4 regions of the Shewanella pealeana ATCC 700345 genome follow, and region 1 is predicted to be linked to each of the others. Evidence: predicted binding sites of a transcription regulator. Region 1 holds the regulator's gene; each other region holds the start of a gene.
The links. The regulator sigma-54, encoded in region 1, starts transcription at its own class of promoters, with help from an activator protein. The targets are predictions, from matches to a motif close to GTTGGCACGNNNNTNGNNT.
Positions count from the first base shown of each region.

Region 2: SPEA_RS15300 (DUF3192 domain-containing protein) is a predicted target of sigma-54. The motif match lies at 3,193-3,211, and genes of this name have one in related genera.
Region 3: flgB (flagellar basal body rod protein FlgB) is a predicted target of sigma-54. The motif match lies at 3,706-3,724, and genes of this name have one in related genera.
Region 4: SPEA_RS05820 (YggN family protein) is a predicted target of sigma-54. The motif match lies at 5,869-5,887, and genes of this name have one in related genera.

Region 1 is NC_009901.1:4,402,593-4,410,456, reverse strand. It holds gene SPEA_RS19050 (HPr family phosphocarrier protein) at 1-30, opposite strand, end outside; partial or broken gene rapZ (RNase adapter RapZ) at 17-884, opposite strand; gene ptsN (PTS IIA-like nitrogen regulatory protein PtsN) at 1,092-1,535, opposite strand; gene hpf (ribosome hibernation promoting factor) at 1,538-1,825, opposite strand; gene SPEA_RS19030 (RNA polymerase factor sigma-54) at 1,856-3,319, opposite strand; gene lptB (LPS export ABC transporter ATP-binding protein) at 3,456-4,187, opposite strand; gene lptA (lipopolysaccharide transport periplasmic protein LptA) at 4,184-4,723, opposite strand; gene lptC (LPS export ABC transporter periplasmic protein LptC) at 4,794-5,351, opposite strand; gene kdsC (3-deoxy-manno-octulosonate-8-phosphatase KdsC) at 5,348-5,899, opposite strand; gene SPEA_RS19005 (KpsF/GutQ family sugar-phosphate isomerase) at 5,901-6,878, opposite strand; gene SPEA_RS19000 (calcium/sodium antiporter) at 6,925-7,864, opposite strand, start outside.
Region 2 is NC_009901.1:3,531,329-3,539,192, reverse strand. It holds gene SPEA_RS15325 (LysR family transcriptional regulator) at 1-214, shown strand, start outside; gene queF (NADPH-dependent 7-cyano-7-deazaguanine reductase QueF) at 283-1,155, opposite strand; gene syd (SecY-interacting protein) at 1,199-1,840, shown strand; gene SPEA_RS15310 (Zn-ribbon-containing protein) at 1,965-2,738, opposite strand; gene SPEA_RS15305 (hypothetical protein) at 2,746-3,093, opposite strand; gene SPEA_RS15300 (DUF3192 domain-containing protein) at 3,232-3,624, shown strand; gene SPEA_RS15295 (DUF2789 domain-containing protein) at 3,631-3,861, opposite strand; gene SPEA_RS15290 (GNAT family N-acetyltransferase) at 4,047-4,685, shown strand; gene SPEA_RS15285 (Mpo1-like protein) at 4,678-4,980, shown strand; gene SPEA_RS15280 (DUF3301 domain-containing protein) at 6,138-6,533, opposite strand; gene SPEA_RS15275 (DUF3549 family protein) at 6,530-7,543, opposite strand; gene SPEA_RS15270 (YqcC family protein) at 7,665-7,864, shown strand, end outside.
Region 3 is NC_009901.1:1,630,345-1,638,208, reverse strand. It holds gene flgE (flagellar hook protein FlgE) at 571-1,932, opposite strand; gene flgD (flagellar hook assembly protein FlgD) at 2,018-2,830, opposite strand; gene flgC (flagellar basal body rod protein FlgC) at 2,856-3,272, opposite strand; gene flgB (flagellar basal body rod protein FlgB) at 3,275-3,673, opposite strand; gene SPEA_RS07015 (CheR family methyltransferase) at 3,839-4,672, opposite strand; gene SPEA_RS07010 (chemotaxis protein CheV) at 4,812-5,732, opposite strand; gene flgA (flagellar basal body P-ring formation chaperone FlgA) at 5,943-6,716, shown strand; gene flgM (flagellar biosynthesis anti-sigma factor FlgM) at 6,814-7,131, shown strand; gene SPEA_RS06995 (flagella synthesis protein FlgN) at 7,228-7,653, shown strand.
Region 4 is NC_009901.1:1,344,922-1,352,785, reverse strand. It holds gene SPEA_RS05840 (hypothetical protein) at 1-689, opposite strand, end outside; gene SPEA_RS05835 (hypothetical protein) at 953-1,246, opposite strand; gene SPEA_RS05830 (IS110-like element ISSpe2 family transposase) at 1,900-2,916, opposite strand; gene SPEA_RS05825 (LysR family transcriptional regulator) at 3,708-4,649, opposite strand; gene SPEA_RS05820 (YggN family protein) at 5,003-5,818, opposite strand; gene glsB (glutaminase B) at 6,052-6,966, opposite strand; gene SPEA_RS05810 (YggL family protein) at 6,966-7,292, opposite strand; gene trmB (tRNA (guanosine(46)-N7)-methyltransferase TrmB) at 7,343-7,864, opposite strand, start outside.

The DNA.
Region 1 (7,864 bases):
GATGGTGACTTCACGCTTAATGGTTGGCATTGTTTAGCTCACGGTGGCGGGCGTTGACCTTATGTTTGCCTTTTTTGAAATGTGCCGCGAGGCGCTCGGTGATATAAACTGAGCGGTGTTGGCCACCTGTACAGCCAATCGCGATGGTGAGATAACTGCGATTATTGCGTTCTAGATCGGGCAGCCAAGTTTCGAGCAGACCTTCAATTTGCTGAATAAATTGATTGACTCGGGGGCGTTCATTTAAGAAGTCTTGCACAGGTTTATCGAGACCCGTCATCGGCCGCAATTCAGGTTCCCAGTGTGGATTTGGCAGAAAGCGCACATCAAACATAAAGTCAGCTTCCGTTGGCATACCATGCTTAAAGCCAAACGACTCAAAATTGATCATCAGTTCTTTATCAAGGTTGCCAAGTAAGATCTCACGCACCTGATCATTAAGATCGTAGATGTTTAAGCTTGAGGTATCGATATAATGATCGACAATATTGGCAAGCGGTTCAAGCAAGCGGTTCAAGCAAGCGGCCCTCTAGCTCAATCGCCTCTTTGAGCGATACATTATCGTGAGATAAAGGATGCAGGCGGCGTGTTTCGTTATAGCGTTTAAGCAGCACTTCATCGGTAGAGTTGAGGAAGAAGCTTAATAGCTCGACCCCATCCGGTAGGAAGGTAAGGTGCTTGGTCAGCTCGCTCTCTTTCTCTGGAAGGTTACGAATATCAACGCTAATGGCGACCAGCTTAGTGTTGCCTGATAGCTCTTTTAGCAGAGTACCCATCATAGGTAAAGGCAGGTTGTCGACACAATAGTAGCCGAGATCTTCGAGCATTCTTAATAGAACAGATTTGCCTGAGCCGGAGCGACCAGAGACTAAAACAAGCTTCATCTTATAACTACCTGATTGAGGTTAAACTAAATGTTTGTGGTTTGTGACGATTTTGTATAAGTGTATAGATTAACTTTTTTAAAACCGAAAGCAAGAATTTGAGCAGATGATTATAAGAAATAATATTGCTGTAATAATTACTTAGGCCTTTAAATTATCACTACCTACTTTTAGGTGGGTGATGAATCTAAAGACCTCAGTAAGAGGTTACTGGGTAATGACTTGGTATAGTTCTGACTCATTACTGGTTTTTCTCAACTGTTTGACTACCGCCTTATCGTTGAGTTTTTCAGCCATTAGAGACAGTGTTGCTAAATGCTGCTCACACTGCTCGGAAGGCACCAATAGCGCAAATAGAATGTCGACAGGTTGTTTATCGATAGCGTCGAATGCGATTGGATCTTCACACTTAACTAAAACCGCAACAGGGCGCTCTATATTTGTCAGCCTTCCGTGAGGAATCGCTATACCGTTACCTATACCCGTGCTACCCATTTTTTCTCTCGCCAAGAGACTTTCAAAAATTTCTTGTGAAGAAAGGGTAGGGTACTGGACAGCGGCAATATCACTGATTAACTCCAATACCTTTTTCTTACTGCCCGGAGTGGCACAGGTAGTGCATTCCGGCTGCAGGATGGTACTTAGTTCCATCGTTAGTGTTTAATTAGTTTCTCTTTGTGTTTAATAACCTGACGGTCGAGCTTATCGATCAGGGAGTCAATTGCGGCATACATATCCGCATGTTCCGAAGTGGCAAATACTTCCCCTTTCTTAAGGTGGATTTTGGCTTCGGCAATCTGTTGCATCTTTTGTACATTCAAAATAACGTGCACATTATTGATCTGATCGAAATGTCGTTCAAGCTTTGTGAATTTATCTTCTACATAACCGCGCAGTGAATCGGTGATTTCGACGTGGTGTCCAGTCAGGTTGATTTGCATATATCGATCCTCCAAGTGCCTAATTTTGAGTTATAAACTCTTACGTTGGTTTGAGGGGGGGATCAGCATCGCTTCTCGATATTTTGCTATCGTACGTCTAGCAACTTTAATCCCTTGTTCTGCCAAAAGTTGTGCCATCTTGCTATCGCTTAATGGCTTCTTCTGGTTTTCTGCGGCGACTAACTTCTTAATAAACGCTCTGATTGCGGTCGATGAACACTCCCCACCATCGTCGGTACCGACATGGCTTGAGAAGAAGTACTTTAGTTCAAAAATACCTCTTGGAGTGTGCATATATTTTTGGGTAGTCACCCGTGAAATGGTCGACTCGTGCATCTCAACTGCTTCGGCAATATCATTGAGTACCATAGGCTTCATGGCTTCTTCGCCATACTCAAAGAAGCCTTGCTGGAATTTAACGATACAGTTGGTTACTTTCAATAAGGTGTCATTACGACTCTCGAGACTCTTAATAAACCACTTAGCTTCCTGCAGATGACCACGAATAAATTGACCATCGGCCTGATTAGTGGTGCTACGCGCCATAGAGGCATAATGTTGGTTAACATTAATCTTAGGCATATAGTCAGGATTAAGCTCAACCACCCAGCGACCTTTTTTCTTGCACACGGAAACGTCAGGGATAACATACTCGTCTTTGCTGCGAGCAATCGCCAGCCCTGGTCTTGGATTAAGGGTCTGAATAAGTGTTATCGCATCACGTAGTTCATCTTCTTTAAGCTTGGTTTTACGCATTAACTGCCTAAAATCGCGGCCTGCAATTAAGTCTAAATAATCTTTTATCAGTAATCTGGCATTGTCGATATGCGGGGTTTCTGCAGCATATTGTGCCAGCTGGATAAGCAAGCATTCACTCAAATTACGCGCGGCGACACCAATAGGGTCAAAATGCTGGATGCGCTTTAATACCGCTTCGACTTCATCAAGCTCGGTTTCAGGATCGCCCATAGCTTCTAAAATATCGTCGCAGCTTTGGGTAAGGTAGCCACGTTCGTCAATGGCGTCGATAATCGCGGTGGCGATTGCAAGATCGTTATCTGAAAACGGTGTGAGGTTTTTCTGCCACTCTAAATGTTCATATAAGCCTTCGCTGGTTTCACCTTGGAATGGCATATCGTCTTCACGGCTAACTCCAGAGCTGGAGTTTGACGAGACGGTATAAACTTCATCCCAAGTGGTGTCCATTGGCAGATCATCTGGCATAGAGTCTTGGGTTAGGGCATCGGAGGTTTCAACGCTAGCGCTATCTTGGATGAGGTCACTATTGGCATCGTTTGATGATTGGTCTTCATTGTCGCCTAAATCACCGTCTGACTGCTCTTCATCTAATTCCAATAGCGGATTAGAGTCTAATGCTTGTTGGATCTCTTGTTGCAGCTCTAAAGAAGACAGTTGTAACAGGCGAATGGCCTGTTGTAACTGGGGAGTCATGGTGAGCTGCTGACCCATTTTGAGCTGGAGTGACGCTTTCATTTTACCGCTATTCCCTACACTGTAGTTAAACGTTAAAGCTCGCTGAACTGGCGAAGGTAGCTTGAAAACTCAACACTTTGATTTTATTTGGAAGTAAATCCATATTGAGTTTTTCAGCTTCCATACTATGAATTAACTATAGCCTGAATTGCTCACCTAAGTACACTGCTCGAACCTGTTGGTTGTCCAAGATTTCGGCAGGTGTGCCTTCGGCAATGAGGTTTCCGTGACTCACGATGTAAGCGTGTTCACAAACGTCCAAGGTTTCTCGAACATTGTGGTCAGTGATCAGTACACCTAGGCCGCGGCTTTTGAGTTGCTCAATAATCTTTTTGATATCGATAACTGAAATTGGGTCGACACCGGCAAATGGCTCATCCAATAAAATAAACTTTGGATTAGCGGCCAATGCTCGGGCAATTTCTACTCGACGTCGTTCACCGCCCGATAATGCCATGCCTTGGCTATCGCGAATGTGAGTGATGTGGAACTCTTCGAGTAAATGTTCGAGCTGCTCTTCACGTTGCTCGTTATTGATATCATGGCGGGTCTGTAACACTGCCATGATATTGTCACGCACCGAAAGCTTTCTAAAAATGCTGGCTTCTTGGGGCAGATAGCCAATCCCTTTACGAGCACGCAGGTGCATAGGATCTAGGGTGAGATCATCGTCATCGATAAAGATCTTGCCTTTATCGCTCTGTACTAGGCCGACCACCATGTAGAAGGTTGTTGTTTTGCCGGCCCCGTTAGGGCCGAGTAGGCCCACAATTTGCCCCGTTTTTACGGTGAGACTGACATCTTGTACGACGGCACGGTTTTTATAGCTTTTAGCAAGATTAGCCGCTTTTAAGGTAATTTGGGTCATTGCTGTTCCTGCTTGTTCACTGGCGTGTCAGGCTTCTCTTCCTGGTAGGTTTCAGGCTGAATAATGGTGATGACTCTGTCATCGCCCTTGCCAGTACTTTCAGCAATAAGCTGTTGTAGACTAATGTTGTACTTAATGCGGTTACCAGTGACTTGGCTGCCGTCTTGCGCTAGGGTCGCTTCACCGACTAAGGTCAATGTGCGAGTCGCAAGTTCGTAGCGGATCTCTTTCGCGCTAGCGGTCGCTGGGCGACCATCTTCCATCATTTGGGTGTAGGTGGCTGGATTACCTGTAGCCACTAGCGTTTTACCGCTCTTATCTTCTTTTGAAAATACACGTAGCTCATCGGCATTCATCTTAATAGAGCCCTGAGTCACTTCAACAGGCCCAAAAAAGATAACCTGATTATTCTTAATGTCGGCTTCTTGGCTTGCCGCTGCAATTTTCACTTCTTGCAGTAGATCATCGACTTTAGCTGTAGAGCTGAAACTTAGCAGGCAAAAAAGGCCAGCAAGGATAGATTTATTGTATTTCATAGCGTCCTTCTACTCAGCTAAAGCGATTCGCTTAGTTAGCATGAGTGCAAAAGTGTTCAATTTATGAGTGTTACTTAGCTTCGTAGATGCCTTCGACTTGGCTTACCAGCTTGACACTCTGGGCATTCAGATCGGCGTACAAGCCTAAACCTTGAATGACGAATTCGTTGCCAGTGACGTGGATCATTTCATCTGAGGTCATGATCATGGTATTCAAATCAAGCTCTAAGTAGCTGGTACTTAACGTCTGGATCGGCTCTTCTGGGCTTATTGAGTCGATAATAACATTGTTTTCTAAACTTACCTTGCCTGTGAGCTTATTATGGCTACCTTTAGCGCTTTGCAGACGCCATTGGGCTTGACCATCATCAGGATAGATGAGGTAAACAGGCTCAGTAAAATAGGTCATGTTGGCGCTATCAAAATGCTCCATGTGTTTAGCCGAGACCTTGCTGTTGACTAAGCCTAATTCGTTATATTCGATACTGCGTAGGTCGTCGATGATATAGTCGGGTCGCTGGCTCATATCGATATCCAGCTCTTGTTCGCTTTTCTTAGACTGTACCTGCCAATAGAGCAGAAGTGCAGTGCCAAAAAAAGCGATAATCGCTAGGGTAACGCGGTTCATATACTCATCCCATGGGCCGAGTCAAACTTGTCTTGGCTTAACAGTAGTAAGTCGGTTAGCTCTCTAAGGGCACCATGACCGCCTTTAATATGGGTGGTCATTTTAGCGTGTTGTTTCACATAAGGGTGACCATCTGCAACGCATACTGATAGACCCACTTTCAGCATAACCGGTAAGTCCACCATATCATCACCAATATAGGCGACTTCTTCAGGGCTTACATTATAAAGTGTAAGTAACTCGTTATAGGGAGCCAGTTTATTATCGACTCCTTGATAGATATGCGTCACGCCTAGGGCGGTAAATCTGTCTTCGACGATCTGCGACTTACGGCCGGTAATAATGGCTACCTGTATGCCGCTAGTGAGTACTGAACGTACACCATAACCGTCACGAGTATGGAAGGTCTTAAGCTCTTCACCGCTGTTGCTCATATAAACTAAGCCGTCTGAAAACACGCCGTCAACATCGCAAATCAGTAGTTTGATCTTGCTTGCCGCTTGCCAAACATCATCGCTAATCGGGCCGTAGAAGCCTTGGTGAGACATATTAAATTACTCCTGCTTTGACCATATCGAGCATGTTTAATGCGCCGACAGGTTGCTGCTTGTCATTAATCACCACTAGGCCGTTAATGCTCTTAGTATCCATGACTTTTAACGCTTCAGCTGCAAGTACATTTTCGGTAATGGTGACGCAGCCTTTGGTCATCACATCGGCAATCGGTGTGGTTCTTAAGTTAACGTCAGCATCGATAACTCGACGTAGATCGCCATCGGTGAAGATGCCGACTAAGGTATTGTTACTGTCCACAACGGCTGTCATGCCTAAGCCTTTCTTCGATATCTCGTATAAGGCATCTGTGATGCAGATATTATCTTGCACACGAGGTAACTCATCACCTTTATGCATTACATCACTAACTTTTAGCAGTAACTTGCGACCTAGGCTACCGCCAGGGTGTGACAGTGCGAAGTCGTCTTGAGTAAAGCCACGTGCTTGCAGCAGTGCCACCGCTAGGGCATCCCCCATTACTAAGGTTGCCGTAGTGCTAGATGTTGGTGCTAGCCCTAATGGGCAGGCTTCCTCTGGCACTTCAATGCAAAGGTGCAGCTGTGCAAGCTTGGCCATATTAGAGTCAGGCTTACCGGTTACCGAGATCATAGGTAACCCCATGCGCTTAATCACAGGCATTAGGGTTAAGATTTCGCTCGATTCGCCAGAGTTTGAAATCGCAAGTACGATATCGTTTTCGCTCAAAACGCCAAGGTCGCCATGGCTAGCTTCACCTGGGTGAACGAAAAATGCTGGTGTACCTGTGCTGGCTAATGTGGCTGAGATCTTGTTGCCGATATGGCCTGATTTGCCCATGCCCATCACGATAACTTTACCTGTGCATTGCAAAATTAATTGGCAAGCCTGGGCAAATTCTGAAGAGTCGATGTACTGGTATAGATTATCGAGTGCTTGTTTCTCGATATCGATAACTTTTGTACCCCATTGGCGTAGTTGATTCTCATCTACCATTTCTTGGTCTCTCTTTAAATTTCTGCTTAACGTACCGCACCCACAGCTAAGATAGGAAAAGTAGTGCTTGGTATGCGATAAATGTAATAAGTAATACTACGCCATGCCAGGGTTTTAACTGTCTAGCACGGCCTGATAATAAGATAAGTATTGCCAGTGCACTGCTCGTGGCAAGCACCATATAAAAGTCTCGAGTACTCGCCGCCGCATCGACAGCGCCTGGCGCTATGATGCCAGGTATCGCAAGTACCGCTAAAATATTGAATAAGTTTGAACCAACTATGTTACCAATCGCAAGGTCGTCTTCTTTTTTTAAGACTCCGGCAACACAAGCGGCAAGCTCTGGTAAGCTGGTACCCACGGCAATAATAGTTAGGCCGATCACTAGATCCGATAGGTGATACGCCTTTGCTATCCCTACTGCGCCTTGGACCATCCAATCTGCCGATAATGGTAACAATACCATGCCGACTACAAGCCATAAAACCGCTTTAGCTGTAGGCACATCGGCAGGGATCTCATTTTCGGCATCTACGGCTAAAGCGTCACGGTTTTTACTATGAAGTCCGTGCCAAATCAGATAGCCCATTAAGCCAATGAACATCACTAATAAGCTGACACCTTCGATACGCGTTAAGAAACCATCATGTAGGAAGTAACCCACAATTACGGTGGCTACCAGCATCATTGGAATTTCACGTTTCAGCGTCTGTGAACTGACAGAAATCGCTCCGAGTAAGGCTGTAATACCTAAGATTAATGTGATGTTTGCTATGTTAGAGCCCAGCACATTGCCGATTGCGGTATCGGTCATGCCTTCGAGGGATGCTGTGGCCGCAACAAACATCTCGGGAGCAGAGCTACCCATGGCGACAATCGTTAAACCGATTAACATGGGTGGTAAGCCAAGGTTACGAGCAAAAGCGGCTGCACCGTAAACAAACTTATCAGCGCTCCAAACGAGAGCCCCTAAGCCTGCCACTAAC
Region 2 (7,864 bases), 870 kb from region 1:
CTTGGCCTCTAAAAGTGATGCCTTAGCTATTGTGTCTAAGTCTTATACCGATGAGTATGCACAGCTGTTTGGCTTACAGGTATTTGAGCTGCCCTTTGCGGCAGAGCCTATCGAGTATTACATGGTATGGAGTCATAAACTGCAGCAAAACCGTGCCAATATTTGGTTAAGGGATTTGCTTAATCAAGCGATAACACGGCGAACACAGGCTTAGTTTTAGCTTTGAACTTAATAAAAAAGACCTGTAATGCAGGGCGTTACAGGTCTTTGCTTGGAGTTCGATTATTGTCTGGCGAGACGTTGATTTTCAGCCGGGTGTTCAAAATCGCTACGATATGGATTGATATCTAAACCACCACGGCGAGTATAACGGGCATAAACCGTCAGCTTGGCACATTGGCAGAAGCGTTTGAGATCAACAAAAATACGCTCAACACATTGCTCGTGAAACTCGTTATGTTGTCTGAATGAGATGAGGTATCTCAGCAACTTCTCACGATCAATCTTTGGCCCTTGATAGCGGATCATCACAGTGCCCCAGTCAGGTTGCGAGGTGATCAAGCAGTTTGATTTAAGCAGGTTAGATGTCAGCGTTTCTGCAACAATCGCTTTATTATCGACGCTTTCAACTAAGTAGTCAGGGTTGAAGCTATAGTCATCAACCTCAATATCAAGATCGTCGATGCAAGTACCCGGTAGCTCAACAATGCGCTGGTGGCTGAACTGTTTAGGCTCGATAACCTTAACGGTAACATCACCCATAGCACAGGCACTTAAGTCTTGGACTAGTCGTTCCTGTACCGCTTGTGCGTTTTCGAATCGTGTCTGATTGTAGCTGTTTAAATACAGCTTGAATGACTTAGACTCAATAAGGTTTTTACTGTCAAAACTTAGGCTGAACTCGGCGATGGCAACCATAGGTTTGCCTTTAGCGTTTAACCAAGAGAGCTCGTAGCCTGTCCAGATATCACAGCCATGAAATGGCAACTCTTGAGTGAGGCCTATTGCATCACGGTTTAACTTACGCGGCACGCCTTGAAGTAAAGATGCATCATACTGCTCTTGATAACCTGTCGACTTTCCTAATGTTAATTCAGAAAGTTCGGGGGCGTTACTATAGGGATCATGATGTTGTGTCATCAATACGGTTTCCATGTCAAAATAGACCCCTATTATAACTGATTTGGAACTGTCTTCAGTGTCTTCTTTACCCGCTTTAGATCTTTTTTTATCTAAATATCAACAAGCCTACGTTGATCAACTCGGCGAACAGCCAAGATATTATGCCCAAGAGCAAGAGTCTGACTGCGTTGTGGGCGAAATGGATAGCGACGGAGCTGTATTTTGGCAAGGGGTTGTTCGCGATAATCCTGGGCAGTTTGAGAACGTCGAATCGGCGCTTGAGTTGACGCTTTGTCCTGAGATAAACACATTTTATGGACGCCATTTTTCTGCGCCGCTGTTTTTTGACTCCAAGTGGGGAAGTGGCGAGCTTATTCAGGTGTGGAATCAAACCGATTTTGAGTATCTGCAGCAGAACATCATTGGTCATTTGATGATGAAGAAAAAGCTTAAGCAGGAGCCAACTTGGTTTATCGGTGTGTTAGACGATGAAGATAAGATGCTAACGGTGAATAATGCCGATGGCAGTGTTTGGGTTGAGATCCCAGGTGAGCTTCAAAGCACTAAACTTGCTGAGTCATTAGATGAGTTTATTAGTTTATTGACACCAAGAGTCATGCCGCCAGTAAAACCGATAGAGGAGTCTATGCCAGAGCTTGACCATCCCGGTATTTGGCAGCGTATGAAGCTGATGTGGAATAATTTACGCGGCAAATAGTCCAGTTTAAATGTGAAGGTATCTTCTCGTCATGGGGGAGTGGTGCTTAAATATTAGGGTTAAACAAAAATGGCGCTGAAATATAAGCGCCATTTTTATAATTGTTTATATGCCAGTCTGAAAGTTATAAGTGATCCCATGAGATATTAGACACGATACGGCAAGTGTCACAACGAAAGTGAAACATATCTAATAAAGGTTCATCGAGTAACCACTCTTTACTGCCACACTTTGGACAGGGACGCTGCTTTTCTACCGCTAGGCTTTCGCCGCCTACACGATATAAATAGTAATAAGTCGGAATTTTAGTTAAGTATTCGACTCTTCCGCGCAGATCCCAGCCACGTCTAAATAGATCGCTCTGATGGCTAGTTAACTCTTCAAGCGCTGCAAATTCAGCTTTTGTGGCTGCGGCCATCTGTAGTTCATCACAGGCCTGCCATTCAGTTTGCCAGCGGATCATGCGCTTGTGATCGCCATTGGCAGTTGCCGGAATTTGATATAGAGGAATGGGCTGCAAAGTGTCGCCGTTTCGCAGTGGTGAGCACATATGTACGTAGCTAGTGTAAAGTAGTTGCCAACTTGGCGTGTCTAGACTCGACACTTCTGAATTAATGTCTTGGCCAATGTATTTCTCCCGTGGTGCGAGTAGTTTAGCGTCTGTTAGCTCACTTAATGCTGTTTCAACCCAAGGACTATTGAAGCGCTTAGATAAGCTGCTCTTTTCAGGCATTAATAGCCTTACTCTAAACTCACCTTCGTTAAAAGCGACGGCGAATTCGCGTCCTAAAACTTGGCCATTAGCACGATAAGCTTCTAGTAGGCCATTTATCGCTTTTTCAGCAGCGCTAATGGTAGTGTTATCAAAGCATTCGAATCTTAACTCAACCACATGCATCTGTTTTCTATCCTTCGCTGTTATTACATTGTTTTTCTAGTTTGATTAGCTGCTGTTTTAGCAAGCCAAACTCAGTTCTAAGCTCGGAAAGTTCTTGCTCGAGCCTCGTTATCGCATAGGCTTGTTGCGCCATTAATGACTGTTTAGGAGCATCCTCTACAGCTTGAACGGAACAATCTGCCGATAGTTGTTTAATATCGTCGGCGCTCATGGATTTAAATTGCTGTAATCCTTGGATCAGTATTGGCATTGGAATGCTAGTGCCGAGCTTGGTTTTAACGAGTGCGAGGCTTGGTGTTCTACCTTCATCACTGATCTTCTTAGCAGCACTGAGTACTTGTTCTAATGGACTCATGGTTAGTTAAATTCCTTACTCGTTAGTCTTTTTGTCAACCGACTCATAATTGTTAAGGTCTACTTAAATATAAATGTAAGTAAAAACAGTCGCTTGATGTTTGGCATGTTAATTGCTTTTTAAATAAAACTAAAAGCAATGTTCATACAGGGAATTAAAGTGAAAAATAAATTATTAAGTTTAGCGTTTTTTGGGATTGCAAGCTTAGGGCTAACAGGCTGTGTGGTCAATCTCGGTGATGGGGAATCTGGCTGGGATAATAATGGGTCATGGGAAAAAGTTCAGGAAAAAAATCGTGCTAACTTATCAAAAATCTCCTTGGGTATGTCTAAGGATCAAGTTGTGACCCTAATGGGAACCGCCGATTTTAACGAAGCCTATGTGCAGCAAAATAAAGAAGTGTATGTGCTTTTCTATCGTACCCAACGCACCCATGGTGATGGAAAAACGACAAAAGATGAATGTACGCCAGTGGTGATCAGTAATAATACCGTAGTGGGGTGGGGGGAAATGGCTTATAGCAAGATCTAGATAAGCTTACTTTCTTAGCAAGGTGTCCAAGTGATCGATAACTTCCGACCATTGGGCATCTTGTGCTAGTGATTCAGCCAAGAAATGCTTTTGCGCTTCATTCCAAAATGGTGCCTCATATAACTGCATCGCATCGGGCAGATGATGATCCTTAATAAATGTTTCTATTGCTGCATCATCATTTTCAAGCCCTAGCTGCAAAAACAAATTGGCAAAGTTTTGTGTCGTCATATCCATCTTCATTCCTGAAAATTTTATTGCTGCTGACATAAGTATGGTTGAAATAGCAGAATTGGCTGCAATATTCTTGATAGCTTTCATTTACAAAACTATAGGCATTAGCACTTTTAATTGATTATTAATTGCACTTTCTCAATAGCTTGATACATTGGTTGAGAGTGATCTAGATCAAGGAATTTGCAATGGAAAACCAAGCCATGGAAGAATGCCGCGCTGTATATTTAACTGCAGAAGATTTACGCATTGCGGCCTCAATCCTATATAACGCCTACCATGATGACCCTTTCTTTATTGAAGCGCTTTTTACCGGTGACCAAACACAATATGAACAAAAATTGCGTGGCGCTATTAGAGAAGAATTGAATGAATTGTGGCAACAAGAGCAAGCGCTTATTGGTATGTTCGCAGGGGCGCGATTGGTGGGGGTAGCCTGTATCGTGACTCAACAAGTGCCCTTAGGTGAGGCTCGTTATTGGCACTGGCGGCTAAAAATGCTGTTAAGTGCAGGCTGGCAATCAACTCAAGCCCTGATTAATAAAGAAAACCAAATAATCGAAAACTTGCCCAGCAAGCAGTGCGGTATTTTGCAATTTATCGCGATTGCCAATAATGAGCAAGGTAAGGGCTATGGTGGACTACTGGTGAACGCCGTACTGAGTTGGTGTGATGAACAGCCTCATCTTGATGGCATCGGAGTATTTGCCAACCATTCCGCTCATATCAAACTATTTACACACCATGGTTTTGAAATGATAGAGCCCCTTACCATAGGTAAAGTAAGCGGAGAGCTACTGTTCTATAGAGGACTGGTGAATGAATAAACCTTACTCCTCATTTGCTGAGTTTTATCCTTTTTATCTTTCGCAACACCAAGATAAGACATGCCGAATACTTCACTACATTGGAAGTTGCTTGGTGATCCTAACACTAGTTTATTGTGTGTTAAATTCGCAATGGGGCATGTTATTGCTGTTACCCGTAATAGGTTATGGCTTTGCTTGGATCGGGCACTTTGTTTTTGAGCAAAATAGGCCAGCGACTTTCAAATACCCTTTGTATAGCTTTATGGCGGATTGGGTAATGTTGTATAGAGCGCTAACTCATAGAAAGTACTGATTATTCGCTTTGAGACAGTGATTATGTGCGAGATCTCTCACCTTGCTGTGGGAGATAAATTGGGGAACATGAAGATAATAGTTGGCTCTGGGTTTTAAATATCTAAAAATCAATATGTTATGCAAAGCTCGTCTTGTTGGTTGTTTGTTGTGCACATGTGTCTTTAATGTTCGGTAAGAAAAATCTTAGGTTTATGAGTAAACTTATCATCAGAAAGTGACGAGTACTAAGGATAGCACTTAGCTCTTTCTAGTTGTTTAGTAATGAAACCAATTATTTTTGCCTAAACTTATGCTTATCAAGCTTTTTTAGTTGAACATAATGGTTTTGCAGGATGCAACAAGGACAACCTCAGGAAGAGGAATTTAGCTTAGGATAAGCTAATGAAAGGATTCGGTACGTAAGTACAAGGATATAAATGGATTTACAAGGAAGATGCTGGAAGCAAGTTAACCAAGGATGATGCAGGGAATGCACGTTTATAGCGGGAAAGCTAAAATAAAGTAGTGCTAGGGCGTACCGAATGGTACGCCCTTTCTTTTTCCAATGCTGATTAGGACTATTAGTTACTTTGATGTGAGAGATCTCTTACAGCTTCGTAAGAAATGAGTCCTACTTATGGTTGTTAAGTCTAGGGATTTATCAATAAACTCATTAAATACAGTTAATTAACAAGTAGTGCAATCGTGACGCTTGATAACTGGCATGTTAAATAAATGTTTAACCCCGTATTTTTAGTTAACTTTTGAATTATTATTTATATGTGCAAGGAAGCTGGTTATCTCAAAGGTTCAGGATAATCTGGTGTTGAAGGAACGACATCTAAGGATACGACCAAGGGCGGCTAAACACTCCAGGATGGAAGGTTTACTACCTAGGAAGGTGGAATGCTACGGAAGGTATCTGAATGGATTCTCAAGGAAGATGTTGGGCACGCTCAGGATAGAGCAAGCTTGGTAAATGGAATACCGAGAACAAATGGACATGTATCGTAAGGTACAAGGAAGAGTAAGGTTCATGGATGATGCAGGAGCAAAGTTACGCATGGATGGTGCAGGGAGCACTCATATAGCTGGATGAGCTTACACAAAAATAGAAAAGGCACGTCTCCTCTGGGGCCGTGCCTTTACTTCATTCAGGGCTGGTGTTGCGGATATTTATTTACAACGGCCTGAATTACAACCACCTCGAGAGCGTCCGCCACATCCACCACCTAACGACCCCTTCGCCTCTGGCGCTTCACTCCACTCTGGCTCAGGGAATATTGGCCACTGTATTTTTTGTATCTTTTTACCGTGCATCCATAAGTTACCACGATACTGATTGATACCATCGGTGCTAAATTCAAATAGATATTTAACTTTCCAGGTCAATCCACTGCTGCCGCCAAGGCTAGGTTTTGCGGATTCTTGTGCAATCGCGAGCAGCTGAACTTTTTGTTTTTGGCACTCTTTATTAGTAAAAACACGGCTTATTTCAGCCATTTGCCTCAATTGCCAAAAAAATGCAGCAACCATGATCACTGCGGCAATAATCAAAAAATCTGTCATCATCCTTTCGTTACCTTGAACAAACCGCCGATTGCAGTTGCAAGCTCTGTGCTACGATTTGGATTACGTAGTTGAGCGAGTAGCTGAGTGCGAATTAATGGAATAGCCACAATATCAGCAAAAATCTGGTTAAAGAAGTGTTGTTGCTGTTTTGCTAAGGCTTCTAAGTAGATAGTGAGAGTTTGCTCATCTTTTAATGCCGACCAGTTACGTGCTGCAATAGTAATGAGCATCTCGGCGGATAAAGCGTTAGCGTTATTTAAGCTCGCAATTGCTTGTTGACTAAGTTCAGGGCGGGACGCTAAAGCACGCAGAAAATAGGCCTTATCGCTATCTTCAGCACTATCGAACTTATTCAATATTTTCATCGCCAGTGTTTCATCAATATTTAAGTGCTCTAAACATTGGCACACCGCAACTTGAACCTCTATAGCCCAATTATCAAAGCCGTTTGTCAGCTGGGCTTGGTGGTCAAGCTCGTTGGCTCTGATGCACACATCAGCAATGCCTTGTAGGCCGATATTTTGCCAGTTTTCACTCGGATGTTGCCCTGACAGGTATTGATAAGCAAACTCATACTGTGGCGATGCTTTTTGGCCTAGTTGCTTGCGGACTAAGGCGTTAAAGACAGCCAGTTTCTCTTGGCTCGGTTTAAAATTAAATGGATGATTAGCTAATTGCTCTTGCTGCTGCTCGGTTAGAGGCTGAGTCGGATCACGACCTAGGGCTTCAACAATCATTTTGATGAATTGTGTTCGTGGTGCAGGAGACAATAATCCACGCTCATCGAGAGGAAGTTTAATAAACCAAATATAGTGTTGCTGGCTGGCATCCCAGAACACAATGGCAAACTGCGCGTGTCCTTGGATAGGTGCAGGGTAAGGGCAGTGTAGCTCTTCTATCTGATGAAACGCCATCATATCGATATGTTGTACTCGACGGCCCATGTCGTAAACTTGGAATTGAGTATTAGCCGTTTTTAAAAAATCGCTGAGAGTTGTTATTTGAGTCATATCGTTATCGAGTGTAGGTTAATTAGCGCATATTATAGGGATAAGTCAGTCTAGATGGTATCATCTCGCGCGAATTTTCCAGCGGTGAAAAGATTAAATTGATGACAGTGAGAGGGGCGAATTGAGAACTGTAAATGCAAGGGAAAAGCTATTAGCTTTAGAAACCGAGTTGGCGAAACAAGGCTTGTTAAGTACAGTTGCACCAACAGAGCAAGCGTTGGCTAGCACTACGCCATTTGCGTGCGATGTGATGCCATTTGAGCAATGGTTACAGTTTATATTCTTACCGAAAATGCATTACTTGATAGACAATCAAATGCC
Region 3 (7,864 bases), 2.4 Mb from region 1:
GACGTGACTACGTCACTTCGAGGGCGTCGCGTTGCGACTTAAAGATAAAGAAGGCGCTAGGTGCTAGGAAAAGCAGGTTCTAGGAAGAGCAAAGACGAACGGCCAGCGGCCTTACGGCACGTGGCTTCGCTTACGGAAAGCTTAAAAGATTAAAACGAAGGCAATAAAAAACCAGAAGACTCAGCTTCTGGCTTATTCGCGAAAGATCTTAGCTTTAACCGTCTTAGCTTTAACCGTCTCAGCTTAAATCATCTTAGCTTGCACCGTCAGCACAGCGTTCTGTTTTCCGTAAGCGAAGCGTTCATCCCAGCCTTTGCATGTGCTTTTCCTAGGTCCTAGAAGCCCGAAGGGCGACCTCGAAGCGAAGCGTTCTAGATTCTTCTTCGCTTATACCGTCAGCGCAGCGTTCTGAGAGTAAGCCTGCGAACGTTCTGTCTTCCGTGAGCGAAGCGTTCATCTCAGCCTTTGCATTTGATTGTGCTTTTCCTAGGACCTCGCAGTGAGCCTGCGAACGTCCTAGAAGCGAAGCGACCTAGAAGGACGGAGTCCGCCCTTCTTAGCTTTTAACGCTTATCGAATTTGCAACACTGTCTGTTGTAGCGTGTTATTCACTTCTAGGGTTCTTGAGTTCGCCTGGAAGTTACGCTGCGCCGAGATCAAGTCGACTAACTCGGTAGTCAAATCAACGTTTGACTGCTCAAGCGCCGATGAGCGAATGCTACCAAAGGTACCACTGTTCGCTTCACCCGCTAGTGCTGGGCCCGAATCTAAGCTGGCTTTCCAAGAGGTGTTACCCGCCTGAGACAACCCCTGCTCGTTAGCAAAGCTTACCAAAGCAACGCGTGCTAGAGGTACCGTAGAGCCGTTACTGTAGCTTGCGTTAATCAGACCATCTGCGCCGACTTCAACGTTGGTCAAACGGCCAACTGTTGTACCATTTTGATTCAACTCCGTGACCTCAAATGGCGATGCATACTGAGTTGGATTATTGAAATCAAGCGTTAGCGTCTGGCTACCGTCTGCACCTGGGCCTAATACGTTAGCGCCGCCAACACCAAGGGCTTCAGTAGTGATAACGGCTGGATTACTACCTGTATACGCCCCAGTGTCATTGAAAGAAACTGCAGCGCCTTTCCAACCCGCCGCGTTCTCAGCACTTGCTTGTCCATCAACTGCGCCATCGCCATCGGTATCGATATCATACTCACCAGCAGCTGGGTCCAAATCAACAGGCTTACCGTCCACGGCATAAAACGCTACCCAGTTACTCTCACCTATATGGGCTGCATTAGGTGGTCGTACGAAGTAAGAGGTAAGAATATGTGGCTCGCCGAGAGAGTCGTATATGGTCACCGATGTTGAGTTGTTAAAGGTCTCAGGATCATCGGGATCGAAAGCAGCAGGATCCAATGTAGACTCACCCGCGTTGAGGTTCATCTGAATACCGACTTGATCTGTCTTAACCGGGCTACCTGCGGTATCTGGAATTTGTACAGGCTTAGTGGTAGTTAAACTTACAGATGTAGAATTTCCATCTTTATCTACCGGGAAGGTCTGTAAGAAGTTACCTGCAGAATCAACGATATAGTTGTTTGAGTCAAACTTAAATGCACCTGCACGAGTAAATGAGTGATCTTGCGAACCTACTTCAGATGAAGTCACGAAGAAGCCACCACCATTAATCGCCATGTCGAGCGAGTTATTGGTAAACTGCATGCTGCCTTGATGAAACTGCTGAGCGACTTGACTGGTTGCCACGCCGCCGCCCACAGTGGTTTTACTATTGGCAAATATAGAACTCGCATAAACATCAGCAAATTCAGCACGAGATTCTTTAAAGCCTGTGGTGTTAACGTTAGCGATGTTGTTTGCCGTTGTATTTAGGTCTTTTTGTGCAGACGATATACCGCTCAATGCAATGTTAAATGACATGATTCACCTCAATCCTTGTTTAATTCTATTTCAAGACGTTTGCTGCTCATATTGAGCGCAAATATCTCGCAAAATGAGTTCTAGTTTAGGTTTCAGATACAGCTAGTACATCGCTGATCTTAATACCGCCGACACCACGTAAATTTAAAATAGCGCCCGTAGCTGCGGTTCCAAGTGAAACACTAGTAACATGAGCATAAGTCGATACAGGTAGCTCTTCGCTTGTACCACCTACCTTGCCGCTGGCTTTGAAGGTATAGTTCCCCTCCGCAACAGGCTCACCGTTCTTATCTAAACCATCCCAGCTCACATCGATATTGCCACCAGCACTGCCATCCACATTGTAAGTTGTGATGAGCTGACCTTTTTCGTCCTCAATACGAACAATGACAGATTCAATAGGCTCTGGCGTACTTATGATGCCCTTCATACTCGGATCTTCAGCCGATATATGTGCGGTGTCAGACGGGATCAGCACCTTTTGGCCAACAAGACCTGATGCCTGTAACGCCTGACTCGAACTGGTTAATGCATTGAGATTAATAATCTCTTCATTGAGCTTGCTGATCCCATCTACGGTTGAAAAAGAAGCCATCTGCTGGATCATCTGATCATTTTCAACAGGCTTAAACGGATCTTGCATAGACAACTGTTGGCTTAACAGCGAAAAGAAATCCTCTTGGGTCAACTCCTGACTATTAGGTTCAGGAATAGGATTTTCTTCTGGCAGACGTAAGCCATCAAGAAATGGATTCCCTGTGGATGTCTGTTCAGTGTTCGTTGCCGATGCAGTCGAACTCTGGGTCGCTGTAGCAGCTGTTTGCGGCGAAATAGCATTCGCCTGCGGAGTCTGACTCGGCGCCGTCTGCGTTGCGGTTAGCGGATTAATAAGGCTCAAAATTTACCTCCAGCTTTCACTGAGTTTATTTGCCTATTCTAAGTGTCTGCTGAAGCATAGATTTAGCGGCTTCAGTGACTTGAACATTCATTTGATAAGAACGAGAGGCTGAGATCATATTCGCCATCTCTTCCATCACATTGACATTTGGCTTATAGATAAAGCCGTCGGTGTCCGCCATTGGGTGATCTGGCGAAAACTCTTTATTTAGGGGTAAGTCACTTTCTACAATCCCTTTAACTGCCACCGATTGCGCAGCGCTTTGATGCTGCTGCGCTTTACTCATTTCGGCTTCAAAGATTGGATGACGAGCGCGGTAGGTCTCTCCAACACTGCTCGATACTGAATCGGCGTTAGCTATGTTACTGGCAGTGGTATTGAGTCTGACCGACTGAGCCGACATTCCAGACCCTGCAACATTGAAAATATTAAATAAGCTCATAATTAATCGCCTCTAATCGCTTTTTTCATACCAGAGAACTTACTGTCTAGAAAACCCAGTGACATCTGATATTCAAGCGCATTTTGCATAAATGCAGACTGCTCTTGCTGAATATCGACAGTGTTACCGTCACCGGTATCTGGCTGATTTGGCACTCTATAGCCTAAATGCTGCTGAGTTAACGCCGCCATATCGAAGTGCTTACTGTCACTTTTCGCCATAGCTAAACCTGTTTGCTGAGATTGGGCCGCGTTCATTGCTTTTGAAAAATCAACATCGCGAGCCTTGTAGCCAGGCGTATCGGCGTTAGCAATATTTGAAGATAGGATCTCTGCACGTTGGGAACGAACGCCCAAAGTGTGTTGGTGAACTCCTAACGCTTTATCAAAACTAATCGCCATAAAATTGCCTCCTCAGCTCTATGGCTGAAATAAAGCAATAGTTATGCCAAATTAATATAATAAATAGAAGTTTATGGAGAGAATGAGTTCAAGTAGGTTTAGTCAGAAACAAAAAACGCGTCTAGAGAGACGCGTTTGCTTTACAGAGTGCTGTTCAGGCCGAGATTAAACTCGCTTCTGATAATAGATCCCAGGATTACAACGGATCATATCAAATTCATCGGACAAGCCAGCTATAGACTCAGATGCGCCAAGAAACAGAATGCCGTTAGGATTTAATGCGGCAGCAAATTGCCGCAGTATTTTCCGCTTTGCCTCAGGAGAGAAATAGATCAATACATTGCGGCAAAAAATAATATCGAACTTGCCGAGTAAGGTATAACTCTCGAGTAAGTTATGCGCTCGGAAGTTAACCAAACGCTTAACGTTATCTTTAACCACCATGTTACCCGAAGGCAAAGTATCAAAAAACTGACGCTTACGTTCGTCTGACAAGCCTCTGCCTAAAGCGAGATTATCATACTCAGCACCTTTACAACGTTCTAGCATAGATGGTGACAGATCGGTTGCCAAAATACTGGCATTACCCGGCAAACTCCCAGGCTTACGTTGTTGGTGCTCTAAGATGGTCATCGCCAAAGAATATGGCTCTTGCCCTGATGAACAAGCAGCCGACCAGATCTTTACCGGACGCCCTAAACGGCTGAATGTCGGTAATATAGTGTTCGATAACAACTCGAAAGGATAACGGTCTCGAAACCATAATGTTTCGTTTGTGGTCATGGCATCGATAACCTCAGTGCGCAACTGACGCTCTGTCGGCTTCATCGACTGCTTTACCACTTCTGATAAGGAGGGCAAGTTATACTTACCCATTAGAGGCGCTAATCGGCTTCGCACCAAATACAGCTTGTTCTCTCCCAGCACGATACCGCTGTGCTGCTCTAGGAATAATCTAAATTGCTTGTACTCATTCTCTGCAAGAGACTTATTTGACACTCTATTATCCTAATATCAATAAAACAAACCGCTTCGACCCAACAAGGTTAAATACAGCCAAAAAACGAACGCAGCGTTATACCTTAGCAGCAAAGGAAACACAAGCAAGAGATGTTTCCGACTTCGCTAAATTCCCCTACTAAAGACTTAAGTGCTTGTTCACCGCAGCCGCTAACTCATCGGGATTAAATTTCGCGATAAAATCATTTGCACCGACTTTTTGCACCATAGCCTGATTAAACACGCCACTGAGTGAAGTGTGTAATACCACTTTGATATTCTTAAGCTTAGGGTCATCTCGGATCTCAGCCGTTAAGGTATAACCGTCCATCTCTGGCATCTCAATGTCTGAAATAATCAAAGGAATTTCCGTTGAAACATCTTCACATCCCACTGCTATGGCTCTGAGCTTTTCTAACGCCTCTTTGCCATCTTTTGCGGTATCGATTTGTAGATCCAGCGAAGTCAACGCCCTAATTATCTGTTTACGTGCCACCGAAGAATCATCAATAACCATAATATGGTAGTGCTGATTCGTATCAAGGGTTAAAGCATCATTCAGTTCTTTACTGGTTTCAGTATTAACAGGCGAGATCTCATCGAGAATTTTCTCAACGTCTAAAATTTCAACTAGTTCATTATCAATCTCTGTCACCGCAGTAAGATAAGAGTATTTCCCAGCCCCTTGAGGCGGCGGCATAATGGCTTCCCAGTTCATGTTGATGATACGCTCAACCGAACTCACCAAAAAGCCTTGTACGCTGCGATTATACTCGGAGATGATAATGAAACAGTTACTAACATCCTCTATTGGACGCCCACCTGTTGCAGCACTCAAATCAATCACCGAAATTGTCATACCACGTACATGGGCGATACCGCGTACTTTTGAGTTCAACTTAGGCAGAGTAGTTAATGGAGGACACTGCAATACCTCTTTAACTTTAAACACGTTAATTCCGAATCGTTGACGTCCATTTAGTTTAAATAACAATAACTCCAATCGATTCTGACCTACCAATTGGGTCCGTTTGTTTACTGATTCAAGAATAGTCGACATAAATTTTTTGCCTTGTACCTACATCTCATAGGCTTATATCTAATTAAAATTAAAAGAACTGCGCAAATAAATACTGAATTCAGGTCTCTACCGATCAATTCCATACATCTTTCCTTTTTAGGCATACTACTTGCTTAACTAAGGCATATCTGAGTTAAACAAAGCAATTTCAGTCAAACTAATGACGCCCACCGATGCAAAAGGATAGAGATGACTGCGGTCCAACACATCCCCAAATATACGCGCATTCTAGCGAATCAAGCTACTGCATTCATTATAAAAGCTTTTATTGGCTCGTTTTTCATCATACTTGTGATGCCAACTCTAGCACTTGCAGCTGAACCTGCCAGTATTCCTTCTATATCGACCATATCTCGATTAGCTATAGCCGCAGTAGAACAAAAAATAGAGGCTCCTGAAAAAGCTCGGATAAATATCACTCCGCAAAGTCTAGATACCCGAGTCAATTTACCTAATTGTTACCTGCCAATTAAAGCAGAGATAGCCAGTGACCGCGCTATCCGCCGTAACAATACCGTTAGAATTAGCTGTAACAGCCCTGATTTAAGCTACCCATGGCAGATTTTTCTCTCGGTTCGAGTCGATATCCTCTATCCCATCGTTGTGGCAAAGTCGACCATGGGCCCCGGAGACTTGCTCGCTCGCGGTGATATTGAGATCGAATATATCGAGCAGAGCAATCTTCGCGGTCAGCAATTTGAGGAGATATCTCAAGTTGTAGGTGCAAGACTAAAAAGACGTGTCGCACCGGGACAGCCTATTTTTGCTAATCAACTCTGTATCGTTTGCAAGGGCGACAGTGTATCGATATATGCACGTTCTGAAAATTTTGAGATTAAAACCGTCGGTGAAGCACTGCATGATGGTAACGTTGGCGATAAAATTCGGATTAAAAATAGTCATTCACATAAAAAACTCGATGCACGTGTCACTGGCGTTGGCCAAGTCGAAGTAAGAATGTAAAATGTAAGAGTGTATGAATGAAAAAATCCTAAAGTATTGAGTCATGCTGCCGATAGCATGTGTAATAAACTCTCTTTATTAACTGTTGGATCTCAAAATGGCTATTGATATTAAACAAGTAAATACCCATGCCAATACTCGTATTGGCATGGGTATGAATGCGAAAGGTGCACCGGCTCAAACCGCACCGTCGGCGCCGGCTCAAAGCGCACAGAAAACTGATTCAGTGTCGATTACGGCGCAGGCTCAGCAAATCCAAAACGTACAGACTAAGATGGCTGACATGCCTGAAATCGATCAAAAGAAAGTAGATGCAATCAAAGCGGCAATAGCTGAAGGTCGTTATAAAATCGATCCTGAAAAACTGGCAACTAACATCGCTAGCTTTGAGAATGATCTTAAAGATTTAAGTTAAGCCCTGTGTTCCAGCTTTCGTTTACAACGTCGCGGTCACTGGGCTCTACAAAATAAAAAGTAACCAACACGTTTGACTCAAAATAGACAGGCCATTATGACTAATTTATCTCAACTCATTAGCTCACAACACCAAGTGCTGACCGAGCTAAAAGAATTGATCAGCCAAGAGAAACAGGCTTTGCACGCACAGCAGGCCGATGTTTTATTGTCGTTAGCTAGCACTAAGGCAAATCTATTGGCGAGTCTTAAACAAAATGATGAGATAATTGCACAGCAGCCCGATCTAGCCTTGTTAAAGACCGACCCAGAGCTATCGCAGCAAGTAGCTAATACCAAGCAATTATTAGCCGAATGCCAACAGCTCAATGCCGAAAATGAATCCTTGATTGAATTAAGTTTAGCCAGCTTAAATCGATTCTCGCAGGCACTGCAAGTCAGCAGAAACTCCTCTAGCCTAACCTATGACGGTAAAGGCAAAACCTCAAGTATCTCCACTCTAGGTAATAATTTAAAAGCTTAAATGTTTAAAACAAGGACGCTGCGCTGCGAGGACGTGACTTTGTCTCAATTGAATGTCACTTCGAGGGCGTCGCGTTGCGACTTCTAGATCCTAGGTTAAAGATAAAGAAGGTGCTAGGAAAGCATAAATATCAAAGCAATTGCATAAATAAAACCAATGCAAGCTTTTGACTTTTCTTGTGCTTTTCCTAGGTCCTAGAAGCGAAGCGTCC
Region 4 (7,864 bases), 2.1 Mb from region 1:
GAGATCTCCGTCGGTGCAGGCTTGCCCTCAAGCGGGTACACGTTAACCTCAGCAGTCATAGGATTAAAGCTCACTAGCTGATGCATTCGGCGCTTTTCACGCTGATAAAATACAAACTCATTGTCTGCGACACACACCATGCTGCCATCAACAAACTTAAATGGCATTTGGTAATCTGCGATGTCTGCGGCATTGAGCTCAAAATAGTTAACCTTTTGCAGACTCTTTATGGCTCGCTCATGTGCTAACGCAATATCGACACAGAATAATGACTTCACGCTGCGTCGCCCGCCTAACTTAGCGCCAACGACCCAAAGTTTATCATTGCTGATACAAGCATTCTCTGTCGGGTAGAGTTCTAACGATGCGATAGCTGACAGACTAACCTTGCGCGAGTCGGCAGCATTAAATACAGCACTAAAAATTCGGCCTGTAGAGTCCACAGCAATAAAGCGCTTATCATCAAGCCACTCAGCCAGCAAGAGCTCGCAGTTATGGCTGCCAAGCAGTTCAAACTGACTGTGCAGCTCAACATGGAGTCCATTTTGTTTAACTACTTGTAGCTGGAGCAATCCATCGTAATATAAACGATGATGCTGAAAAGAGTATTCATTTTGGCTAGCTTGTCTTGAGCTAACAGCTTCTGAATCAGCTGATGAGGAGAAAAGTGACTTAATAAATTTATTCAATGTAATACACGTCTCATAAAATAAATGGCGCTACGAAGCGAGAATGGAATAGGCTGTTCAGTTTCATGCAGAGTGTAAGGTGGTTAACACTCTAATTTCAAGGGCATTATCCTGAAAACAAGCAGTAGCTCAGCTTGCCGATTTGAATACTCAAAGAGTGTTAGAAAGTTGAGTATGAATAACCGATAGCGATTAAAAAGCCAAGATTGACTTTAAACCTTGGCACTAAGAAATAACAAATAGCTTTGACAGTAAAAATTGAATCAATGGCTGTCATCCTTAGTCATTTTTTTCTTATCATTTATACAGAGTTTTACATCTGTGACATGACCATTTGCTGTACCGCATACATCAGCATACCACTGAACCTTAACACCTCTGATAGCAGTATGTTGAGAGCCGCGCTGACCATTCCAACTAGCCTCAAGCTCGGCCTTGCTAATGGCATTGTAACCACCAAAACCTTGCCCTCCACCTCTAGCAAATAAGTGGCCACTGGTCGATACAATTAACACGGCTAGCAATAGTACATACTGTTTTCTGTTGAGAATATTCATTGTTCCATCCTTCTATATCCGATGATTTCAGAGTCTGGTATTACTCTTAGAAGGCTGGTATTCAACGGCCTTTCAGCTCTCAACTTAATGCTGATTTAGAGCATACCCAAAGGTAACGAACTGCATTGTTCGAAGCTCACTCATCACGGGAGCCACTGTCAGTCGCTACAGTTAAGTAGAAAGGCTGGTAATCCGTTTTATTGCGCTTAGTTTGATGGCATTTGTAACAGGAAGTCATGAGTAATACCAATCAGTATAAAGATTTGGTCGCTCAGCGAGAGTTTAGCGCTTATGTGGCAAGGTCATTAATTTCTCCTCAGTAACAACTCCTGCATTACTCTCGATAATCGCTCCTGCATTATTCTACCTTCGACCATATATGGACCCATCCGGTTTGCAAGATATTTAATATCGACTTTGAGAAGAGTTCATTGCACCCATATATTCGGCCTGTTATTGAGGTACTCCTCTGGCCCTGATGGATATTTGCTTCTACTTTCCTTATCATCCTTACGGCTTCTTTAGAGCCTGTGGCGAAGCAAGGTTTTAAGCAGAACAGTCTGACTGTCTCATCATCAAATCAATTATCTTGGCAACTTGGTGGTTAGCAAAACTTATGATTATCTCGTTAAGTTGACGCGTTAATGATTAATTTATACTGTGATACGGTATTCATCTTCTCTTGCTGCTATAACCCACGCTATTCGTGCAAGCTTATTAGCTACGGCAACACAAGCTCTGTTAAAGCCACGCCTTTCTGCAAGTGCGCTAGCCCAGCAACTAAATCTGTCAGTTTTATTAGAACTATGCTGTAAGACAGTTCTTGCCCCGTGGATAAATAGCGTTCTCAAATAAGCGTTTCCTCGCTTACTAATACCAAGCAAATTATTTTTCCCGCCACTACTATGCTGTTTGGGTACTAGACCGCACCATGCTGAAAAATGTCTCCCATTGGTAAAATCTTTACCTTGCCCAACAGCTGCATAAAATGCTGTGGCAGTCACAGGGCCAATGCCTGGTACGCTTTCTAAGCGCTGGCATACTTGGTTACTTTTCACCTCTTGTTGAACTTGGGCATCACAGTTTTTAAGTCGCTTCTCAATGTCATTAAACTCTTCATATAGTTGATAAAAAACACTTCGGCCTTTGACTGTTAATTCGTTATCGGCATTTTCTAGAATATCTGGTAGCTTTGTCCTAAAAGACGCTTTTCCTTTTGTGATGACAATGCCGTACTCAGCGAGCATACCTCTCACTTGATTTATCAGTGCAGTAGATTGTTTGTTTAGTCTTTCTCTCATTCGATGCAGCATCTGAATATCTTGCTGCTCTACTGGCTTAGGCTCTACAAAGCGCATGTTGGGGCGTTGTGCTGCTTCAGCTATCGCAAGTGCATCGTTATAGTCATTCTTATTTCCTTGTCTGTAGGGAACGACATACTGGGGTGCTATTAACTTAACTTGATGGCCAACTTTCTCGAACTCCCTAGCCCAATAGTTTGCACCGCCACAGGCTTCCATCACAACAAGGCAAGGTTCTATTTGAGCAAGAAAAAGCACTAACTCTTTGCGCTTAATTATCTTCTTTTTGACAAGCTTTCCGGCTTTATTAACGCCAACAAAATGAAAAACGGACTTTGCGATATCAAGACCAATTGTAGTAATGTTCATAGTGGACCCGTCCTCTTTCTGATGAGTTTAAGCAACTACATCGTGGCCCATTGCGAGGCCGATTAAAAGTGGATGGGTCCATTCCATTATCCTTGGTCTCGTACCTCCTATATCCATATAGTCGTGAATTAATAACATTCGCTGCATCTAACCTCCAAGTATGGAGGAAATGTCTGCAAGCATGCCGGGGACATACTGCTTGCAACGAGTGAAGAGCATTATTGAACTAAGGTTAAGCTCCCTCTTGTTCTTTAAGAGTCGCAGTATCAGAGCCGCTAAAACTCGTCATTCTGGAGCGGTATTTGCTGCCTACTTCTGCGTTGAACAGCTTCACAAGGGAATACTATTCTTTCAGCTATTAGCTAGGAATTATCGATTGAGAATGCCACTAAAATTTGGGGAGTATATCGAGAGTAGATAGAAAAATACCCCGGTTGGAAACCGGGGCAAACCAAACTAGGATGATGGTTTTAAGGCTGGTATTGTTTTAGTTATTAAAGCCTACCAGCATTGATACAAAACTGCATATAGCGGCTCTGTATAGCACAATTGAGAGGGGTCATTCTCGATTGCACTATAGGACTCAGAACTTTTTGAATCAACTGGTTACAATTGTATTAAAATGAAAACAAACTGCAACTGAAATGATTTAAAGTTGTTTAGCCAAAACTAACTCTAGCTTGGCTAAACAATTTAGCTACAGAGCTTAAGTAACTGAATTTCAAAGAGTAACAAGTACCAACACTCGTTCAGCTTTACAGCGTCCCAAATGCAGAACAATGTTTCCCCATTTACTTACGCTTTGCATACAAGTCTTTTAAGGGGGCGTCCCAATATGGCGGGGTACCGATATGATCCTTTATAAAATCGATAAAGGCGCTCACCTTAGGTGCTAAATGCTTACGTCTTGGGTAAACAGCCTGCAATGGTAAATTATGAGTCAACTGCCAGTCTTCAAGAAGAGGGACTAAAGTGCCCTTCTCAAGCTCATCTTCGAGCAGGTAACTGGCAAGATAAACCACACCCAAACCACTAACTGCAGCAGACTTAAGTGCTGGCGCATTATCGACTCTGAAATTACCTGTTACGCCAATTTCACAGTTGTCTTCACCCTGTTTAAATTGCCATACGCTATGCTCATGCCACTCACCTTGGTAAACCAAGCAATTATGGTCCACCAGCTGCTCTGGGCGGCTAGGAACGCCATGTTTTGCAACGTATGAGGGAGAGGCGGCTAACAAGAACTGACATTTCATCAAGGGTCTGGCAACCATGCCAAGGGGCAATTGCTCTGACATAGTAAGAAGCAGATCTAAACCTTCGCTAACCACATCGACTTTATGGTCGAGCAGGCTAACTTGTAACTCTAGTTCTGGATGCCTTGCCATAAACTCTGGCAAAGCAGGAATGATATGCATGGTGCCGAAAGACTGAGAAATACCAACTTTCAATACGCCTCGGGTAGCATCATTAAGATTATGAACGCTAGCAACAGCTTGGTCGGCATCTCTTAATAACTCTTCACCTTGGGTATACAGTAGCTGACCCGCCTCGGTTAAACTCAAGCTTCTAGTTGTACGTTGAATCAATTGAACGCCAAGCTTGTGCTCCAGATCGGCCACTTGGGTACTGACTTTAGACTTTGATATGCCTAACTTTCTCGCTGCAGAGCTAAAACTCCCCGCTCGAGCCACATGGGTAAAAATTGCGATTGGTTCTAAAAGTTCTAACATGTAAATCGCCTTAAGGTGTTTACGACAGTAATAGTACTTCCATCGCTAAGACATGTTATTTAGTATAAAAACAATATCTTAAGTGAATATGCGTACGCTAGAGTAGAGTTTTTATTATTTACCAATATTTGGTTTTTGCTTTTATTTTTAGAAGTATACCAAAAAATCCCCATAACTCATCAAATATGTAGTTTGGCCTAACTTGAAAGCTCTTAGCTAGTACAAAAGTTTAGCAGGGCTTAAAACGGAAAAACCCCTGCATAAAGGTGGGATGCAGGGGGGTTGCAAGACAGTCAGAAGCAACAGAAGTACTGATTATGTTTGATCAGCCAAAGAGTCCAGTGAAACTGTATTTACTCCTGCAAAGTCGTGTTTGCTGTTTCAACTAGGGGATAATTAGCAAGCTCAGGAATTTCACTGCGCAATTGCTGCTCTAGCACCACTAAGGTTTTAAATCTTTCACATAGTTTCTCGCCACGCGCTTCTAAATCTTCGGCTTGTTGATCCATCTGCAGCTCTATTTCTTCGCCGATTGAATCCATTTTATGTGAGAATGAGTCCATCTTCTGTTCGAAGCTATCACCGTCACCAGACATCATCTGTGCACCCAGAGTCATCATCATGCTGCCTAGAGAGTTTTGTACTAACTCTTCCATCTCTTGCTCAAACTCTTCGCCAAAAGCATCTTCTAAAGAAGACTCGGTCGAACCTAAGTAAAACTTATCGCCATTCTGGTAAGCCACAGTCTCGATACGCTCCTCAAGACCTGCCATCATCTCGTCAATTTTAGCGCCGGCGCTATCACCTAATAGTGGCGTCAAGGCTAAGCTCACTGCCGTTGATGCCATCTCTACGGCATCATTAACCAGTGCTATGACTTCTGGAACCTGCGTTGAAACCTCTTGCGAATACTGGCTAATTAATGCTTGCTGTTCACTATTGAGTGAAACTTGCTTGCCATTAACAAACAGCTTATCCATTTCAATGCGGTACTTCTCGTCACCAACCTCGCTCACGATAAGCTTCTTAGGCTCTACGGTAACATCGTAATTCAATGAGACTTCACACTCATTGGTCATATCATGGTCGCTATGAGCAGAAACTATTTGTAGGCTAGTTGCCGAAAGCAACACTGCAGAGATCCCAACTGAGGTAAGTAATTTTTTCATCGCTTCAATCCTTTATCGCTATTATCTAAATCTTTATATTGACTGAGATAAAGCACAGACTATGCCAAAACACACAAGCTACTGTTTTAAAAGAATTAAGAGTGGTTCGTTAGGTTTTGAAGATGTATAGCAGTAAGATATTTGGCCAATTAAACTAACTATTAGCCAAATATCACAAACAACTGGTGTAGGTACTGATATCGATGCAGATATAACAAAGTCGAACAGTAATACTAGAAAATTGAGCGACCTAAAGTCTGACTCAAAGCCTCTAACACAGCAGTGCCCGCTAAAGAGTTGCCGTTGGCATCAAGCTCTGGGGACCAAACGCACACAGACATATCGCCAGGGATCACCGCGATAATTCCACCACCGACACCGCTCTTACCCGGCATACCGACACGATAAGCGAACTCACCAGCACCATCATAAAGACCAGATGTGGCTAATAAGGCATTTAGCTGCCGATTTTGCACAGGCGTAATAAGTTGCTTACCAGCAAGGCTCTTACCTGAGTTTGCTAAGTAAAACATAGCACGGGATAGATCTGCGCAGCTCATGCGCAGCGAACAATAATGAAAATAGCTATGCAGCACAGTATCGACATCATTGTTGAAATTACCAAAGGACTTCATCAAGTAAGCAATCGCAGCATTTCTTGCACTGTGTTGATACTCAGACGCGGCAACGACTTTATCGTAACCTATGCGATGGTTTTCACTGAGCTGACGAACAATCTCAAGCATACGGTGCTTAGGAGCACCTAGGCGACTTTGCAAAAGGTCGGCAATGACCAGCGCGCCAGCGTTGATAAATGGATTTCGAGGTAAGCCTTTTTCCAATTCAACCTGTACTAAAGAGTTAAAAGAATGGCCTGAGGGTTCTTTACCTACTCTCGACCAAATTTCATCTTCTTCATACAACATCAGCGCTAAGGTAAGACTAAATACCTTAGAGATACTCTGAATTGAAAAGGGCTCGAGATAATCTCCAGCCCCTATTGTGACACCGTCAGAGGTTGTCACCGCAATACCTAGCTTATTAGCATCGACTTGGGCAAGCGCTGGAATATAATCAGCTACTTTCCCCTGTCCTAGAAGAGGCCGAACTTTTTCGATGACCTCTTCAAGTAATGCCAATTCAGGCATTAGCCCCACCAGATATCGAAAAGCTCACCAATTTCAAGATCTGATACTGGTTGTGCATCAAAGAACGCCTTAACAGCGGCTCTGTTTTCTTCAGTACACTTGCCAATATCTTGAGTGGCAATAATACCTTCCCACTCTTTATGGCCGCCGCCATGATAACCAAGACCTGCTGGTTCAATGACTTCATCAATAAACTGATCAACGATCGCATCAATTTGCTCTTCAGTTACTGACTCATTAAAAGTCCAGTTAACGTCAAATCCAAACTCTTGGAACTCATCAACGCGTAATTTCTTACGTAAGCGACGGCTACGGTTTGCTGCCATGGTTACTCTCCTAAATAGCTTATTTTAAAGTTTACTTTCTTATTAAACGCTTAAACGCGCTCAAACATAAGATCCCAAACACCATGACCTAAACGGTGGCCACGCGCTTCGAATTTAGTTAGCGGACGGTGAGCTGGACGCTCTACGACATCACCTGTTGCAGATTGGTTTTTATAACCAGGCGCTGCAGTCATCACTTCCAGCATATGCTCGCTGTAGTTTTCCCAATCTGTTGCTAGATGGAATACACCGCCAACCTTAAGTTTGCTACGGATCAATTCAGCAAATGGCGCTTGAACGATACGACGCTTATGGTGACGAGTCTTATGCCAAGGATCTGGGAAGAATAATTGCACACAAGCCAGGCTGCCTTCGGCAATGCTGTTCTCGAGCACTTCAATCGCATCATGGTGATAAACACGTAGGTTGGTCACGCCAGCTTCTGCAGCTTCTGCCAGACAGGCACCAACACCAGGTTTATGCACTTCAATACCAATAAAGTTTAATTCTGGTGCAGCCTTCGCCATTGCAACTAATGATGCGCCCATACCAAAACCAATTTCTAAAACGGT